2 regions of the Pseudodesulfovibrio sp. S3 genome follow, and region 1 is predicted to be linked to the other one. Evidence: riboswitches for the same ligand, from Rfam matches in the RefSeq annotation. Region 1 holds a riboswitch; the other holds the start of a gene.

Region 1 (4,422 bases):
GTGAACCGGACGGGGTGTCGATGCCCTTGCCCAGCAGGTTCATGCACGCTTCGTGGCCGCCGATGAGGCCGATGGTCGAGAAATGGCCTTTGAAGCCGTTTTTCAGATAGCGTCGGGAGAACGGGAACATGCCTGCGTCCAGATTCTTTTCGACGATTTTGCGCTTGAATTCCAGGGATTCGCTTGCCAGTTGGGCATATTCGGAGACCAGATCGAAGAAGTCTTCCTCGTTGTTGGCGAGGTAGGCCAGCTTGGACAGGTTCAGCGTGACCACGCCGATGGAGCCGGTCAGATCGCCCGCTCCGAACAGGCCGCCGGTTTTCTTGCGGATTTCCCGCAGATCCATCTGCAACCGGCAGCACATGGAGCGGACGTCTTCGGGGTTGAGGTCCGAGTTGATGAAGTTCTGGAAGTAGGGCGCGCCGTATTTGGCGGTCATCTTGAGGAGCAGTTTTCCTTCCTCGGATTCCCACGGGAAATCCTTGGTCACGTTGTACGTGGGGATGGGGAAGGAGAAGATGCGTCCGTCGGCATCGCCCTCGATCATGACTTCAAGGAAGGCCCTGTTGATCATGGCCATTTCTTCGGCATATTCGCCATAGGTGGAGTCCTGCAGCTTGCCGCCGATGATGATGGCTTCCTTGGCGATGTGCGATGGCGGCACGAAGTCGAAGGTGAAGTTGGTGAACGGGCTCTGTCCGCCCCATCGCGAGGTGGCGTTCAGGTTGTGCAGCAGTTTCTGGACCTGCTGTTTGACCCCGTTGTAGTCAAGGTTGTCGTGCCGGATGAACGGGGCCAGGTAGGTGTCGACGTTGTTGAACGCCTGTGCTCCGGCCCATTCGTTCTGGAGTGTGCCGAGGAAGTTGACGATCTGGCCGCAGGCCGCGTCAAAGTGCTTTGCCGGTGTGGAGGAGCATCTGTCGCGCAGATTGAATCCTTCCAGCAGCAGATCGCGCAGGCTCCATCCCGAACAATACCCGGCCAGGCCGAAGGAGAGGTCGTGGAGATGAAAGTATCCATGGGTGTGAGCCATGCGCACTTCCTCGGGATATTTTTCCAGCATGTATCGCGCCTGGACCGATCCGGCCATGTGCAGGATCAGGCCCTGGTAGGAATGGACCATGTTGGAGTTTTCGCTGACCCGCCAGTCGATGTTGTCGAGGTAGCTTTCTATGACGGTGGTGATGTCCAGGAAGGCCTCATTCTGGGAGCGCAGTTCCCTGCGTTTTTCGCGGTATATGATATAGCGCTCGGCGACCTTGTACAGGCGTGCTTCCATGAGGACCTGTTGCACCATGTCCTGCACCTGTTCCTGCTCCGGCACATCCACGCCATCGAGCTTTTTCTCCACTTTTCCGGCCAGCCGTTCGGCCAGTATCGGGTCTTTGATGCCGCTGCCCTTGAGGGCTTTGAAGATTGCGTCGCCAATACGTTTGGTCGACCACGTTTCGATGCATCCATCGCGTTTTTGAATCTGAATAGGCATAAGGGTCTCTTGACAGGCAACAGGGCGCGGACCGTGTCAAAAAGAGGCGGAGGCCTCTTGATGTATTGCTTGTGCGGTTGCCGGTATCATTTCCAAAGGCAGGACCAAGGAAAATCCGGCAACAGTTGTCGGGTGTACACATTCATGTCCGTGTGCGGCTTCCGCGAACCGCATCCGGCAGGAAATGCTTCAGGTAGGTCTTCTGGCTTTCCCTGTCCGTTCCGCCTTCCCGCTCTGGGCAGTGGCTTGTTGGATCGGACCTTCCGTGGGGATTACAGCGGCGGGACCGCTCCGGCTTCGCACCGGATTCCCTGTTATGACCTTGCGGCCACCTGAAGGACATCTTGATGGCGATAAAACTATCTCAGGCAGGGCCGGACCGCAAGTCTGTTTTCGAAGAATTCCTCGCTCTTTGTTTTCTCGCCGTGTGGATGCCGTTTATCCGTCCAGCTCCGGCAGGTCCGTGAGGATGTCGAGGCAGATGTCCGCATTGTTGAGGGAATAAAGGTGGATGCCCGGTGCTCCCAGGGCGAGCAGTTCCCTGATTTGCCGTCTGGCTATTTCGATCCCTTTCTGCCTCACGGCCGTGTCGCCGCCCCGGTCATGGGCCTCCTGCAATTCGAGATACAGCCTCAACGGGATGTTCGCGCCGCACAGGGCCAGTATCCGGTTCAGGGACTGCAGGCTCAACACCGGGAGCACGCCCGGCACGATGGGCTGGGTCGTGCCTCGTTTGCGCAGGCGCAGAACAAGGTCGTGATACCGGCGTACATCGAAAAACAATTGCGTTATGGCGAAATCCGCCCCCGCATCAAGCTTGTGGCATGTCCATTTGAGATCGTCTTCGATGGAGGATGCTTCAGGATGCGCGTCCGGGTAGCAGGCAATGCTGATGCCCATTTCCGGCCAGCCCTTTTTTACGAATTCCACCAGGTCCGAGGCGTGGGAAAAATCCTTCCAGATGGCTTCTGGATTACCGCCGGGCATGTCGCCGCGAAGGGCCAGCACGTTTTCTATGCCCGCCTTCAGCAGCCTGTCCATATACAGGGCTATGGCGTCCCGTTCGGCGCCGACGCAGGTAAGGTGCGCCATGGTCGTCAGGCCGAACCGTTTGTTAACGGCGGCGGCGATCTCAAGGGTGTTGTCCTGCAATTTGCCCCCGGCACCGTATGTTACGGAAACGAACAACGGATCAAGGCCGGCCAATCGGTTGACCTGATCAAGGAAGCCGGGCCACTGGGCCTGCTCCTTGGGCGGAAAGAATTCAAGGGAGAGGAATCGTTCGGAGTGTTGGAGTGCGTCTATGATCTTCATTGCATATCCTTGCCTTCATGGAGGGCAGGCAGTCGGTCGCCTGCCCTCGGGTTATGTGGTCGATGGTCGGTTTCAGGCGTATTCCCGGCGCAGTCTGGCAGCGGCCCGGACCATGTTGCCGAGCGAGGCGGTGGTTTCCGGCCAGGCCCGGGTCTTGAGACCGCAATCCGGATTGACCCAGAGCCGTTCTGCGGGGATGACCTTCAGCGCTTTTGTGAGGAGCGAGTATATTTCGTCCGTGTCGGGGATGCGGGGGCTGTGGATGTCATAGACGCCGGGGCCGATCTCTGCCGGGTATTGATATGCATTGAATGCGTCGAGCAGTTCCATGCCGCTGCGGCTTGCCTCGATGCTGATCACATCGGCGTCCATTTCGGCAATGGACCGCATGATGACGTTGAATTCGCTGTAGCACATGTGGGAGTGAATCTGGGTGGCGTCCGCGACTCCGCCCGCCGCGAGCCGGAAGCAGTCCACTGCCCAGCGCAGGTAGGCTTCCTGCTGGTCCTTGCGGATGGGCATCCCTTCGCGCAAGGCGGCTTCATCGATCTGGATGATGTTGATCCCGGCGGCTTCGAGGTCCACGACTTCGTCCCGAATGGCCAATCCGATCTGGCGGCAGACATCTTCGCGCGGGAGGTCGTTGCGGACGAAACTCCAGCACAGTATGGTCACGGGGCCGGTCAACATGCCTTTCATGGGCCTGTCCGTCAGGCTTTGGGCATACACGGCCCAGTCCACTGTCATGGCTTCCGGGCGGGAGACGTCGCCGTAGATGATGGGCGGCTTGACGCAACGGCTGCCGTAGCTCTGGACCCAGCCGTTTGACGTGAAGCAGAACCCTCTGAGCTGCTGGCCGAAGTATTCGACCATGTCGTTCCGTTCCGGTTCGCCGTGTACCAGGACATCAAGTCCCAACGCTTCCTGGCGGTCAACGACTTCGGATATTTGTGCTTTCATTGTTTTGGTGTATTCCGCTGCCGACAGTTGCCCCTGTTTGTATTGCAGCCGCGCTTTTCGTATCTCGGCTGTCTGTGGGAACGAACCGATGGTCGTGGTCGGGAAAAGGGGGAGTTTCAGGCGTTCCTTCTGGACAACGGAGCGCACGGCAAAAGGCGATGTGCGCTCGTACATCCGGGGCGTGACGGCCTGGACCCGGCTGCGCGTCTGTTTGTCCACGACATCGGCATGAGCGCCCCTGGCAAGCAACGACATGGTGTTTTCGTTGAACAGGGCCGGTTTTTCATTGGTGATTGCGGCCTGTTTCAGCGCGTTGATTTCGTCGCACTTCTGTACGGCGAAGGCCATCCATTGCTTCAGTTCCGGGGCCAGTTCCGTCTCGTTCGAGGCGTCCATGGGGGAGTGGAGCAGCGAGCAACTGGAACCGATCATGATTTGGTTCGTCTTCACTTTCTGGGAGGCGGCATTCACTTTTCTGAGGGCTGTTTCCAATTCGGTTTTCCAGACGTTTCTGCCGTCTACCAGGCCGAGCGACAGGGTCATGTGCGGCGGCAGCGTGTCCAGGATGCGTTCCAGTTGCCTGCGGCCGCGGACCAGGTCGACATGCAGGCCGTTGACAGGCAGGGACAATGCCAGATCGAGGTTGTCGTCCAGTTCGCCGA
Region 2 (4,422 bases), on a different contig from region 1:
GAAAAAATTCTTCTTTGCCCTGGGCGGCCTGCTCGGTGGAAGCGCGGAAGCCCTGGCTAGAATTGGCACGAACAGGCCAAAAGCCGCTGCAGTGGTTGAAGAGTCCGAAGAAGAGGCTGCCAAGGCCTTTGAAGAACCGTCAACAGCCGAAGACGACACGCCGACCGAGACAAAGGCAGCGCTAGAAGAAGAGAAGTCTGCCGAGCCGGAAAAGGCCGCAGCCAAACCTTCGGCACAGGCCATCTCATCCATCCGCGTTGGTACGGACCGCCTGGATCGGGTCATCGAGCTGGTGGGCAAACTCATGGTCACCTATGCCGTCATTGCCCAGGGCGGTGCCACCAACATGAGCCAGGTGGCCTCAAGCCTCCGCGAACTGGATAATGTCATCAGCAAACTCCAGAAGGAAGTAAACGCCATCCGTCTGGTGCCGCTCAAACAGATTTTCACGCCCATGCACCGATTGGTGAAGAGCCTGAGCCAGAAAATAGGCAAGAAGCTTGAATTCGATGTCAGAGGCGACGATTTGGCCCTGGACAAGACCATTGTGGAAAGCCTCAACGAACCCCTTGTTCACCTGCTCAGAAACGCTGTGGATCACGGCCTGGAAGATCCCGAGGGCCGAAAGGCCGCAGGGAAATCGGAAGCGGGTGTTGTCACCTTGTCCGCTTGGCGTAAAGGCGACAGTGCCTTTATCCAGGTCAAGGACGACGGCCGGGGCCTGGACCCGGACCGGATTCTGTCCAAGGCTCTCGAAAAGGGACTGGCGGACGCGGACAAGGAATACAACAAGCAGGAAATACTTCAATTCGTGCTCCAAAGCGGATTCTCCACCGCCGAAACAATCACCGACGTATCCGGTCGAGGCGTGGGCATGGATGCAGTAGTCAATGCGATCAAGGTCACTCTGGACGGTGACGTGGAAATAGAAAGCACGCTGGGCCATGGTGCGGCCTTCACCATCACCATTCCCCTGGACCGCTCGGCCAACGAAGGCATCGTGGACGCCCTGGTCTGCAAGGTGGGCGGCGACACGTTCATCATGCCCAGCCGGGACGTGGTAGAGATCTACATGCCGCGCCTTCAGGACGTGGTGCAGCTTCCCGACGGACGGGAAACCGTGGACGTGCGTGGCGAAATACACTCCCTGCTCCGATTGGCCGACCTTCTCGAACTGACCCCGGAAATCAACAACATCGAAATGGCCCAGGCCATTGTGGTCCGTGTGGGAGACTACAAGGGCGCCATCCTGGTAGACGAAGTCCTCAGGCAACAGCAGGTGGTCATCACCGGCTTCACCGTTCCCGTGGAGGAAATCTTCCACATCCCCATCCTCGGGTACGGCATGATGGGCGAATCCGACGCCCTGGTCATCAACGCCGAGGAAATGATCCAGCAATTCCAGGAACGCATAGCCAGGAACGCAGAGTCTTCCTTGACATAGTCGCTGTAACCGGCCTAATTTTCGCCCTTCAGGTGTTTTGACTCAATAGGGAATCCCGTGTGAATCGGGAGCGGACCCGCCGCCGTGACGTCCTGACGAACTGTTCTCACAATGCCACTGGATAAAACCGGGAAGGCGAGGGCAGGAGGGACCAGCCGGAAGACCTGCCTGAAACGATATCGGACTTGCCACGGTGGTACGAGGGCTTGCCGCCATGGATTTGAAGGGAAAAAACGGTTCCCCTTCCTCAGAATTCGTCGAGGAAGGGGATATTCATTTTCCTTAATCAGCCCCTCCGTATCGGAGGAACAATGCTTCAAAGAACACACGCCATTTTTCTGCCTCTGCTCCTGCTCCTGTTTCTGACCATCCCGGCACATGCCGGACACGGCGACGAAGGTCCGGCCAAAGAGGCCATCGTCCTGGCCGCCTTCGGCACTTCCTACCCGGAAGCGCTCAAATCCATCCTGCACATCCGGGACAGGGTCCAGGCGGCCAACCCCAAAGTGCCGGTGAAGCTGGCCTTCACTTCAAGCATCATCCGGTCCATCTGGCAGGAACGACAGGGCGACGCTGCTTGGAAAGAGGCCAATCCCGATGTACCTGAAGATGTCCTGTACGTGAAAAGTCCTCTGGCCACCCTGGCCGACCTGAGCGACCAGGGCTACAAGGACGTCACCGTACAATCCCTGCACGTCTTTGCCGGAGAAGAATTCGAGGACCTCAAGAACACCCTGATCGGCCTGCGTTCCATCCGCACCGTGAAAACGAAATCCCTGCCCTTCGCAAGCCTTCGACTCGGTCGCCCGGCGTTGGGCATGCCCGGAAATGTCCATCCCTACGTCGAAGACATTGAGGTGGGAGCAAAGGCCATGAAGAACGACGTGGAAGAAGCGAAAAAAATGGATGCAGCCCTGGTCTACATGGGCCATGGAAACGACTATTTCTCCACGGGCATATACTCCGAGTTCCAGCACGCCATGCAGCAGCATTTCAGCTATCCTGTCTTCGTGGGCTGTGTGGAGGGATTCCCCGGTTTTGACGAACTGCTGGTCAATCTCAAGGCCTCCGGCAAGAAGCACATCCTGCTCAAGCCGTTCATGATCGTTGCCGGTGACCACGCCTCAAACGATATGGCCGGTGACGAGGACGACGCCTGGAAGCCCATGCTGACCAAGGCCGGATTCGATGTGAAAACCGAATTGCGCGGTCTGGGCATGGTGGACACATGGGCGGATATCTACGTCGATCACGTGAAAGACGCCCGTGCGCAGACCCACCTGCTTCCCTAGGCAAGACATGAACGCCGTTCCCCGCCAAGCCACCCGCAAGGGACTGATCCTGTTGCTCCTTGCCGCCATCGCGGCAGGGCTGACGATCATTGCCTGCGGCATGGGCTTCATAGCCGTTTCACCAGCCGAGATTCTCACATGGCTGCTGGACGGGCTGCGGGGGGCGGCGGACACAATGCCCACACTGAAATCCAGCGTCATCTTCGAGGTCAGGCTGCCCCGCATCCTGACCAGCCTGTCCGTAGGATTCGGCCTGGCCGTGGCGGGCGTGGTTTTCCAGGGGCTGCTCCTCAATCCCCTGGCCGACCCGTTCACCCTGGGCGTATCTTCGGGTGCAGCCTTTGGCGCGGCGCTGACCCTGTTGCTGGGCCTGACCGTATTCGGACCGGCCACGCTCTTCCTCATGGCCTTTCTGGGGGCGGCGGCCACCCTGTTCGCGGTCATGGCCATGGCCGGGCGCGACGGTGAACTGGCCCCTGCCAACCTGATCCTGGCGGGCGTCATCGTCTCCGCCATCCTGTCGGCGGGCCTGAGTTTCATCAAATATCTGGCGGACGAGCGCGTCTCGGTCATCGTTTTCTGGCTCATGGGCAGCTTTGTGAGCCGCACCTGGACCGACGTTGCCCTCACCGGCACGGTCGCCCTGCTCGGCTTCACCGTATGCCTTTTCTTCGGACGAGACCTGAACATCATGAGCCTGGGTGCCCGTCCGGCCCGGAGCCTTGGCGTGGACACGGCCCGCGTGCGTCTCCTGCTGCTGATCACGGCCTCCCTGATCAGCGCGGTCTGCGTTGCCGTCAGCGGAATCATCGGCTTTGTGGGGCTGATCGTCCCCCACCTCATGCGCATGATCGTGGGCCCGGACAACCGCTGGCTCCTGCCTGCCTCGGGGCTGGGCGGGGCGCTCCTGCTCCTGATTGCCGACACCCTGACCCGGGCCGTGCTGCCCCACGAGGTGCCCATCGGCGTGCTGACCGCCCTCATCGGCGGTCCGATATTCTGCTGGATTTTCAGCCGCAGCAGGAGACTGTATCGTGGATAGCCTCTCCTGTTCCCTGCAAGGCCTGCACTTTGCCTATGCCGAAACGCCCGTCCTGAACGGCCTGGACATCGCCTTTGAGCCGGGCAGACTGCACGGCATCCTCGGCCCCAACGGCAGCGGCAAATCAACCCTGCTTTCGGTCCTTGCCGGGCACCTCCGTCCATCCGCCGGACGGGCGACCATGGGAGACAGGCCCGTAAGCGGCTTTTCCGCCGCGGCCCTTGCCAGGCTATGCGCCCTGGTCCCCCAGCAGGCCGACCTCAACTTTCCCTTCACCGTATTCGAGACCGTGCTCATGGGCCGCCATCCCCACATACCCAGGTTCAGCCGCCCCACGGCCCAAGATCTGGTCACCGTCGAGGAAAGCCTTGCCGCCATGGACCTCGACCCGTTGCGCGGCCGCATCCTGGCCGATCTGTCCGGCGGCGAACAACAACGCACTGCCGTGGCGCGCGGGCTGGCACAGGATACACCCGTCCTGCTGCTGGACGAGCCGACGTCGTCCATGGACATCCGCCACACCATGGCAGCCATGACCGAACTCCAGCGGTTGGCAAAGACAAAAAACCGAACCGTCATCACCATCCTGCACGACCTCAACCTGGCCGCCAGGTTCTGCGACCGGGTGTTCCTGCTGGACAAAG

What was found. Region 1 has a riboswitch for cobalamin ahead of DWB63_RS08610 (ribonucleoside triphosphate reductase). Riboswitches for the same ligand answer to the same signal wherever they lie in the genome.
Region 2: linked by a shared signal. The riboswitch ahead of DWB63_RS00390 (sirohydrochlorin cobaltochelatase) and the one ahead of DWB63_RS08610 (ribonucleoside triphosphate reductase) in region 1 are both predicted to bind cobalamin.

The regions. Positions count from the first base shown of each region.
Region 1 covers NZ_QTZO01000006.1:59,533-63,954, forward strand. Annotated here, with positions in the region: gene DWB63_RS08610 (ribonucleoside triphosphate reductase) at 1-1,486, opposite strand, end outside; cobalamin riboswitch at 1,661-1,837, opposite strand; gene DWB63_RS08615 (methylenetetrahydrofolate reductase) at 1,925-2,800, opposite strand; gene metE (5-methyltetrahydropteroyltriglutamate--homocysteine S-methyltransferase) at 2,873-4,422, opposite strand, start outside.
Region 2 covers NZ_QTZO01000001.1:77,133-81,554, reverse strand. Annotated here, with positions in the region: gene DWB63_RS00395 (ATP-binding protein) at 1-1,444, shown strand, start outside; cobalamin riboswitch at 1,458-1,631, shown strand; gene DWB63_RS00390 (sirohydrochlorin cobaltochelatase) at 1,756-2,736, shown strand; gene DWB63_RS00385 (iron ABC transporter permease) at 2,744-3,778, shown strand; gene DWB63_RS00380 (ABC transporter ATP-binding protein) at 3,771-4,422, shown strand, end outside.